2 linked regions of the Rhodopseudomonas palustris genome follow. The protein of the gene in region 1 interacts with the protein of each later gene in a pairwise test. Links are inferred from orthologs where the notes say so. Each region holds a gene or a part of one and is shown in the gene's direction. Other genes may lie near its edges.

What was found. The genes of interacting proteins can lie anywhere in the genome.
Region 2: the proteins of hflC (region 1) and ftsH interact in binary tests that used the Escherichia coli proteins (3 or more experiments, as listed by UniProt). The link is inferred for Rhodopseudomonas palustris from one-to-one orthologs.

What each region holds. Positions count from the first base shown.
Region 1 is NZ_CP019966.1:3,839,114-3,844,097, reverse strand. The notes cover bases 402-3,401. They hold hflC (protease modulator HflC), read left to right. Parts: upstream 402-1,433; coding sequence 1,434-2,369; downstream 2,370-3,401. Other genes in these bases: RPPS3_RS17910 (Do family serine endopeptidase), read left to right, coding at 3,026-3,401; RPPS3_RS17915 (DUF2065 domain-containing protein), read left to right, coding at 2,611-2,811; hflK (FtsH protease activity modulator HflK), read left to right, coding at 402-1,437. Also shown: RPPS3_RS17930 (dihydrofolate reductase), read left to right, coding at 1-138; more of hflK, read left to right, coding at 283-401; more of RPPS3_RS17910, read left to right, coding at 3,402-4,534; RPPS3_RS17905 (class I SAM-dependent methyltransferase), read left to right, coding at 4,541-4,984.
Region 2 is NZ_CP019966.1:1,287,269-1,291,540, forward strand. Bases 1,343-4,272 are described here. They hold ftsH (ATP-dependent zinc metalloprotease FtsH), read left to right. Parts: upstream 1,343-1,814; coding sequence 1,815-3,731; downstream 3,732-4,272. Other genes in these bases: tilS (tRNA lysidine(34) synthetase TilS), read left to right, coding at 1,343-1,584; RPPS3_RS06025 (AzlC family ABC transporter permease), read left to right, coding at 3,864-4,272. Also shown: tol-pal system protein YbgF, read left to right, coding at 1-490; more of tilS, read left to right, coding at 544-1,342. UniProt on the Escherichia coli protein: Acts as a processive, ATP-dependent zinc metallopeptidase for both cytoplasmic and membrane proteins. Plays a role in the quality control of integral membrane proteins.

The sequences.
Region 1 (4,984 bases):
GAGCCCGCCGGTGATACCTCGTTTCCGCCGATCAGTCCGGAACAATGGCGTGAAGTGGCACGCGAACGTCATACGGCCGGGCCGCACGACAGCGCTGATTTTTCCTATGTGACGTATCGACGCGAAACCACGTGCTGAGCGGGGGCGCGGCACCGTTTGCAATTGACAAACCTTCGTCAAGGCTTAGCTCGCAACGCGGAATGACGCGCGTTGTGCCCGGGGGGACGGTCCCCTATAAAGCCGGGCAGACTGCGGCCGTTCGGCTGCGAAGGAGATGTTTGAATGCCGTGGAAGAATCAAGGCGGAGGCCCGTGGGGTTCGGGCCCCAAGGGTCCGTGGGGCTCGGGGCCACAATCATCGGGACCGCGGCCGCCTGATCTTGAAGACCTGCTCCGTCGTGGTCAGGACCGGCTGCAACAGATCCTTCCCGGCGGCCATTTCAGCGGGCTCGGTATCGCGATCGTGCTGCTCGGCGCGCTGGCGATCTGGGGCCTGTCCGGCTTCTTCCGCGTTCAGTCGGAAGAGCTCGGCGTGGTGCTCCGCTTCGGCAAGCACGTCCGCACCGTGCAGCCGGGTCTGAACTATCACCTGCCGTATCCGATCGAGACCGTGCTGCTGCCGAAGGCGCTGCGCGTCAACACGATCAGCATCGGCATGACGCTGATGAACGATCCGGCCCGCCGCGGTGCGACCATGCACGACGTGCCGGAAGAGAGCCTGATGCTGACCGGCGACGAGAACATCGTCGACGTCGACTTCACCGTGCTGTGGCGGATCAAGCCCGACGGCGTCGGCGACTACCTGTTCAACATCCAGAGCCCGCAGGGCACGGTGAAGGCGGTGGCCGAGAGCGCGATGCGCGAAGTGATCGGCCGCTCCGACATTCAGCCGATCCTGACCGGCGCCCGCTCCACCATCGAAAACGCCGTGCAGGAACTGATGCAGCGGACGCTCGACAGCTACGGCGCCGGCGTGCTGGTGCAGCAGGTGCAGCTGCAGAAGGTCGACCCGCCGCAGCAGGTGATCGATGCCTTCCGCGACGTGCAGGCCGCGCGCGCCGACCAGGAGCGCATGCAGAACGAAGCGCAGACCTACGCCAACCGCGTCATCCCCGACGCCAAGGGCCGCGCTTCGCAGATCATCCAGAACGCCGAAGGCTACAAGGGCCAGGCGGTCGCCGAGGCCAAGGGCCAGAGCGCGCGCTTCCTGGACGTGTACGAGGAATACAAGAAGGCCCCTGCGGTGACCCGCGAACGTATCTATCTTGAAACCATGGAGCGCGTGCTCGGCTCCGCCGACAAGCTGGTCTACGATCCGGGCGCCGGCAATGCGCAAGGCATCGTGCCCTATCTGCCGCTGAACGAACTGACCCGGCGCTCGTCGCCGCCGGCAACCGTGCAGCAGAACCAGCAGCCGATGGGCGGAGGCAACCGATGAAGGCCGGAGTCGCAGGAGTCGTCGCGCTGATCGTGGCGCTGGTCGCTGTCATCGTCGGCTGGTCGTCGCTGTTCACCGTCAATCAGACCGAGCAGGTGCTGCTGGTCCGCCTCGGCGAGCCGGTGCGGGTCGTCACCGAGCCGGGTCTGCATTTCAAGGCGCCGTTCATCGATACGGTGATCAGCATCGACAAGCGGATTCTCGACCTCGAGAACCCGTCCCAGGAAGTGATCGCCGCCGACCAGAAGCGGCTCGTGGTGGATGCGTTCGCGCGCTACCGGATCAAGAACGCGCTGCGCTTCTATCAGAGCGTCGGCTCGATCCCGGCCGCCAACGTGCAGCTCACTACGCTGCTCAACGCGTCGCTGCGCCGCGTGCTCGGCGAGGTCACCTTCATCCAGGTGGTGCGCGACGAGCGTGAGGCTCTGATGGGCCGCATCCGTGCCCAGCTCGACAAGGAAGCAGAAGGCTACGGCATCTCGGTGGTCGACGTCCGGATCCGCCGCGCCGATCTGCCCGACCAGAACAGCCAGGCGGTGTATCAGCGGATGCAGACCGAGCGTCAGCGTGAAGCTGCCGAGTTCCGCGCGCAGGGCGGCCAGAAGGCGCAGGAGATCCGCTCCAAGGCCGACCGCGAAGCCACCGTGATCATCGCCGAGGCCAATTCCGAGGCCGAGCAGATCCGCGGTTCGGGCGACGCCGAGCGTAACCGGCTGTTCGCGACGGCGTACTCGAAGGACCCTGAGTTCTTCGCGTTCTACCGGTCGATGACCGCTTACGAGCAGTCGCTGAAGAGCAACGACACCCGCTTCCTGCTGCGGCCTGACTCGGACTTCTTCCGGTTCTTCGGCAGCCCGGACGGGCGGGCGGCCACGAACGGCGCTGCGCCGGCCGCGGCTGCAGCTCCGGCGGCACCTGCCGCACCGCGCTAAACCGGAACCACGATATTGCAACGGGCCGCCCACCAGCGGCCCGTTTGCTTTTGGCCTTACCCTTCGCCTGCTATGGCCGGTTAAGGCTCCGGTCAGAAGGCGCGACAAAACAACCCTGTAGAGCCGCAGTTGGATTTCAATCGGACGCGGAATTGCTCTAGAACAGGCCGATCAACAGCGGCGCGCGCTGAGCTGCGCTGGGACAACAAGGGCCGCGCGCCGGCCAGGAGGAAGCTGTCGCATGAGGTCTTTCGCGTTCGCCGACCTCCTCATCGGCGTGGGATTGCTGTTCGTTCTGGAAGGCCTGATCTTCGCGGCCAGCCCTAATTGGATGCGGCGGGCGATGAAGAGCGCACTGGAAACTCCGGACAATGTGCTGCGTGCGGTCGGCATCGGCTCCGCGGTCGGCGGCCTGCTGCTGATCTGGCTGGTCCGGCACTAAAGCGCGCGCCCGGCATTGCTGCGCCGGTGACGGTGCCGGAATGCTGTCACGACGTTTTCAACCACGACATCGGGTTTGACGCTGGTTTTCGCCGCAATCAGTGGCGCGGATAGGGTAGCTTCGTTCACCACCGATGCTTGCGCCGGTCCCAGGATCGGGCGCAGTGTTCACGCGACTGCGCTCTCTTTTGCGCACGCCAGGAGATGATTCGACCATGCCCGCTGCGATCGCCTTTAGTTCCCGGATCAGGCCCTTGCGGATCAGGCCGCTGTTCGCCGCGCTGTGCCTCGGCGCGGCGGTGATCGCCGGCCCGGCGCCAGCCTCCGCCCGCGGCCCCGAAGGGATCGCCGATGTCGCCGAGAAGGTGATCGATGCGGTGGTCAACATCTCCACCACCCAGACGGTCGATGCCAAGGGCGGCTCGGGCGAGAGCAAGGGCGGCGCTGCGCCGCAATTGCCGCCGGGCTCGCCGTTCGAGGAGTTCTTCGAGGACTTCTTCAAGAACCGCCGCGGCGAAAAGGGCGGCGGCCCGCGCAAGACCAATTCGCTCGGCTCCGGCTTCATCATCGATCCGGCCGGCGTGGTGGTCACCAACAATCACGTCATCGCCGATTCCGACGAGATCAACGTGATCCTCAACGACGGCACCAAGATCAAGGCGGAGCTGGTCGGCGTCGACAAGAAGACCGACCTTGCGGTGCTGAAGTTCAAGCCGCCGGCGGGCAAGACGCTGACCGCGGTGAAGTTCGGCGACAGCGACAAGCTGCGGCTGGGCGAATGGGTGATCGCGATCGGCAATCCGTTCTCGCTCGGCGGCACCGTGACCGCCGGCATCGTCTCGGCGCGCAACCGCGACATCAACTCCGGCCCGTATGACAGCTACATCCAGACCGACGCTGCGATCAATCGCGGCAACTCCGGCGGTCCGCTGTTCAACCTCGCCGGCGAAGTGATCGGCGTGAACACGCTGATCATCTCGCCCTCGGGCGGCTCGATCGGCATCGGCTTTGCCGTGCCGTCGAAGACCGTGGTGCCGGTGGTCGATCAGCTCCGTCAGTTCGGCGAATTGCGCCGCGGCTGGCTCGGCGTCCGCATTCAGCAGGTCACCGACGAGATCGCCGAGAGCCTGAGCATCAAGCCGGCGCGCGGCGCGCTGGTCGCCGGCGTCGACGACAAGGGCCCGGCCAAGCCGGCCGGTATCGAACCGGGCGACGTGGTGGTGAAGTTCGACGGCAAGGACATCAAGGAGCCGAAGGACCTGTCGCGCATCGTCGCCGACACCGCGGTCGGCAAGACCGTCGATGTCGTCCTGATCCGCAAGGGTAAGGAAGAGACCAAGCAGGTCACGCTCGGCCGGCTCGACGACGATGCCAAGCCGCAGCCGGCTTCGGCGAAGTCGCAGCCCGAACCGGAAAAGCCGGTGACCCAGAAGGTGCTGGGCCTCGATCTCGCCGCGCTGTCGAAGGATCTGCGCGGTCGCTACAAGATCAAGGACAGCGTCAAGGGCGTGCTGGTGACGGGCGTCGACGATGGCTCTGATGCTGCCGAGAAGCGGTTGTCGGCCGGTGACGTCATCGTCGAAGTGGCCCAGGAGTCGGTCGGCAACGCCGCCGACATCAAGAAACGGGTCGACCAGCTCAAGAAGGACGGCAAGAAGTCCGTGCTGCTGCTGGTCGCCAACGGCTCCGGCGAGCTGCGCTTCGTCGCGCTCAGCCTGCAATAAGGCGCAATGGCCGAACCGGCCCGGACCGCGCCTGCCGTCGACTTCGTCGGCGGCGCGGTCGGCTATCGGTTTCGCACCCAGGCGGGGCGCAGCCACGCGCTGCTCAAGGCCACCGGCGTCTCGCCGACCCGTCCGCTGCATGTGATCGACGCCACCGCCGGCCTCGGCCGCGACGCCTTCCTCCTCGCCTCGATGGGCGCGACGGTGACGCTGATCGAGCGGGTGCCGGAGGTGCACGCGCTGCTGGCCGAAGCGCTCGAAGCCGCACGCAGCGAGAGCGACGAACTCGCAGCGATCATCGGCCGGATGACGCTGCTGCACGGTGATGCCCGGGTGCTGCTGCCGACGCTGCAGGCCGACGTCGTCACCATCGATCCGATGCATCCGCCGCGAACCAAGACCGCGCTGGTGAAGCAGGAGATGCGGCTGCTGCGCGATCTGGTCGGCGCC
Region 2 (4,272 bases), 2.6 Mb from region 1 along the record:
TGGCGGTTACGTCCAAGGCGGTTATCCGCAAGGCGGTGCGCCGTCCGCGGCCCAGCAAGCGCCTGCCGCCGCAGCTGGCGGCGCCTTGACGACGCAGCCGCCGTCGCAGACGCCGCGCGACGAGTTTGACCTCGGCATCGGCTACATGCAGCGCCGCGACTACGCGTTGGCCGAAGAAACCATGCGCAACTTTGCGCAGAAGTACCCGGACAATCCGTTGACTGCCGATGCGCAGTATTGGCTCGGCGAGAGCTTCTTCCAGCGCCAGATGTATCGCGAGGCGGCCGAGTCATTTCTAGCCGTGACCAGCAAACACGAGAAGTCCGGCAAGGCGCCGGACGCGTTGCTGCGGCTCGGTCAGTCGTTGTCGGCGTTGAAGGAAAAGGAAGCGGCCTGCGCCGCGCTCGGCGAGATCGGCCGCAAATATCCGCAGGCGTCGTCCAGCGTGAAGAAGGCGGTCGATCGCGAGCAGAAGAAGCTGAAGTGCTGAACCCAGCAGGCCCGGCCGATAGCGGGGCCTGACAACCGGCAGGCAGACGGCCGATGTCCGGAACCGACGACGAGGTAGTATCCGCCACCGAGGCGCGGCGTCTGTTCGCCGATTGGAAGGCGGCGCCGGCGATCGTGCTGGCGGTCTCCGGTGGGCCCGATTCGTTGGCGCTGATGTGGCTCGCCGCCCGCTGGCGGAAGGCGTTGAAGCAGGGCCCGGCATTGGCGGTTGTCACCGTCGATCACGGCCTGCGTCCCGAGGCCGCCGCCGAGGCGCGCGCGGTGAAGCGACTGGCGGCCTCGCTCGACCTGCCGCACCGGACGCTGCGCTGGAACGGGGACAAGCCCAAGACCGGAATCCAGGCGGCGGCGCGCGGGGCGCGCTATCGGCTCCTGGCGCAGGCCGCCAAAACCCTCGGCGCCTCGCATGTGATGACCGCGCATACCCGCGACGACCAGGCCGAGACCGTGCTGATGCGTCTGTCGCGCGGCAGTGGAATCGCCGGCCTTGCCGCAATGGCAAGGGAAATCGAGCGGGACGGGGTGGTGCTGGCCCGGCCGCTGCTCGATGTTACGAAGGCCCGGCTGGTCGCCACGCTGACCAAAGCCCGAATCGCGTTCGCCACCGACCCGAGCAATGTCGATCCGCGCTTCACCCGGCCGCGGCTACGCGAGCTGATGCCGCAACTGGCGGCTGAAGGCTGCGATGCCCGTTCGCTGGTTCGGCTGGCGGCGCGGGCGGCGCGGGCCGATGCAGCGTTGGAACTGATGACCGACGGCGCCGAGCAATTCTTGGAAACCCTCGATGCGGGGGCGGGACGTCCCGGTGTGGATGCCCGGGCATTTCTGGCTCTAGCTGCAGAAATCCAGATTCGCTTGTTGCTGCGTGCGCTGGCGCGGCATGGTTACGAGGGGCCGGCCGAGCTCGGGAAAGTCGAGGCGCTCTCCGAGGCGCTGAAGCTTGCAGCGGCCGGGAGGGCGCCGCCCGCCGGCAAAATCCGGTTAAAGCAGACCCTCGCAGGCGCCGTGATCACGCTCACCAGCGACCGCCTGGTGATTGCCCCAGCCCCACCGCGGCGGGCGCGGGTCGGCTGAAGGCATCTCCACGTACGTTTAACCACCTCGCTGCAGAGGCCGTTGATCGCCACGATTTGAGCGAGAAACCGGTTAGAATGCGCCAAATAGTCCTGTGTGGTTCTCTTGGCAGGGGCTCGGCTCACACCTAGATTAGGCGGGCCGGCTCTCGGGAAGCTCCCGCAGAGCCATTCGTTTCGGCGCCGCAGGGCCCACCCGGTCGCGATCCGCGCGACCCATAAGGAAGACCGATGAACGCCAATCTGCGCAATTTCGCCCTCTGGGTCATCATCGTGCTGCTGCTGTTGGCGCTGTTCACGCTCTTCCAGAATCCGGGCCAGCGCACTGCGTCGCAGGAAATTCCGTTCTCGCAGCTCCTCAGCGAGATCGACCAAAATCACGTCCGGGACGTGGTGATCCAGGGCCAGGAAATCCGCGGCACCTTCACCAACGGCTCGACCTTCCAGACCTACGCGCCGAACGATCCGTCGCTCGTGACCCGCCTGTACAACGGCAAGGTGTCGATCACCGCCAAGCCGCCGGGTGACAACGTGCCGTGGTTCGTGTCGCTGTTGGTGTCGTGGCTGCCGTTCATCGCGCTGATCGGCGTGTGGATCTTCCTGTCGCGGCAGATGCAGGGCGGCGCCGGCAAGGCGATGGGCTTCGGCAAGTCGCGCGCCAAGATGCTCACTGAAGCGCATGGCCGCGTGACCTTCGAAGACGTCGCCGGCGTCGACGAGGCCAAGCAGGACCTGCAGGAGATCGTCGAATTTCTGCGCGACCCGGGCAAATTCCAGCGCCTCGGCGGCCGCATTCCGCGCGGCGTTTTGCTGGTCGGCCCTCCCGGTACTGGTAAGACGCTGATCGCGCGCGCGGTCGCGGGTGAAGCCAACGTGCCGTTCTTCACCATCTCCGGTTCGGACTTCGTTGAAATGTTCGTCGGCGTCGGCGCCAGCCGCGTCCGCGACATGTTCGAGCAGGCCAAGAAGAACGCGCCGTGCATCATCTTCATCGACGAAATCGACGCGGTCGGTCGTCATCGCGGCGCCGGTCTCGGCGGCGGCAATGATGAACGCGAGCAGACCCTCAACCAGTTGCTGGTCGAGATGGACGGCTTCGAGGCTAATGAGGGCGTGATCCTGATCGCCGCCACCAACCGGCCCGACGTGCTCGATCCGGCTCTGCTGCGTCCCGGCCGCTTCGACCGTCAGGTCGTGGTGCCGAATCCGGACGTCGTCGGCCGCGAGCAGATCCTCAAGGTCCACGTTCGCAAGGTGCCGCTGGCGCCCGATATCAACCTGAAGAACATCGCGCGCGGCACTCCGGGCTTCTCCGGCGCCGACCTGATGAACCTCGTCAACGAAGCGGCGCTGATGGCGGCCCGGCGCAATAAGCGCATGGTCACTCAGTCCGAGTTCGAAGACGCCAAGGACAAGGTGATGATGGGCGCCGAGCGCAAGTCGCTGGTGATGACGGAAGAGGAGAAGCTCCTCACCGCATATCACGAAGGCGGTCACGCCATCGTCGGCCTCAACGTCCCGGCCACCGACCCGATCCACAAGGCGACCATCATTCCGCGCGGACGTGCGCTCGGCATGGTGATGCAGCTGCCGGAGCGCGACAAGCTGTCGATGTCGCTCGAGCAGATGACCTCGCGTCTGGCCATCATGATGGGCGGCCGCGTCGCCGAGGAGATGGTGTTCGGCCGCGAGAAGGTGACTTCGGGTGCTGCCTCCGACATCGAGCAGGCGACCAAGCTGGCGAGGATGATGGTGACCCGTTGGGGCCTGTCGGAAGAGCTCGGCACCGTCGCTTACGGCGAGAACCAGGACGAAGTGTTCCTCGGTATGTCGGTGTCGCGCACCCAGAACGCTTCCGAGGCGACGATCCAGAAGATCGATGCCGAGATCAAGCGGCTGGTCGAAGAGGGCTACAACGAAGCCAAGCGCATCCTCACCGAGCGCCGCGCCGACCTCGAAGCGCTCGCCAAGGGCCTGCTCGAATACGAGACCCTGACCGGTGACGAGATCACCGATCTGATCAACGGCAAGAAGCCGAATCGCGAATCGGTGCTCGAACCGTCGGGCCCCCGCACTTCGGCAGTGCCGCCGGCCGGCAAGCCGCGGCCGCGGCCCGATCCGGGCCTGGAGCCCCAGCCGCAGGCGTAAGCCGACCGGCCAAGCTGACTTCGAAAAACGCGGCGGCAACGCCGCGTTTTTTGTTGCGTGTCGTCCGCTGCCGCCGCGCTTGACCTGATCCCGCAAAGCCCGCACGCAGAGGGCGTCGTCACGGATCCTGCAATGACCACTCATGTCCCCAAGGCGCCGGCCTATTGGTCGCGCGACGCAATCTGGCCCGGCATTGTCGCGGTCGGGCCGATGCTGCCCGGCACGCTGGCGTTCGGCATGGCGTTCGGCGCGCTGTGTGCGCAGAAGAACTTCACGCTTGCCGAAGTCGAAGTGATGATGGCGACCGTATATGGCGGGTTGTCGCAATTCGTGGCCGTGCAGGCGTGGCCAGATGTCCTGACGCCGTCATCGATCGCCGCGCTGGCGCTGCTCACCACCACGGTCAACATTCGCTTCTTCCTGATGACGGCGTCGATGCGGCCGTGGTTCGGCACGCTGCCGGCGTGGCAGGCTTATCCGCCGTTGCTGCTGGTCACCGACGGTGGCTGGCTCGCCGCGATGCGCTATCGCGAACATGGCG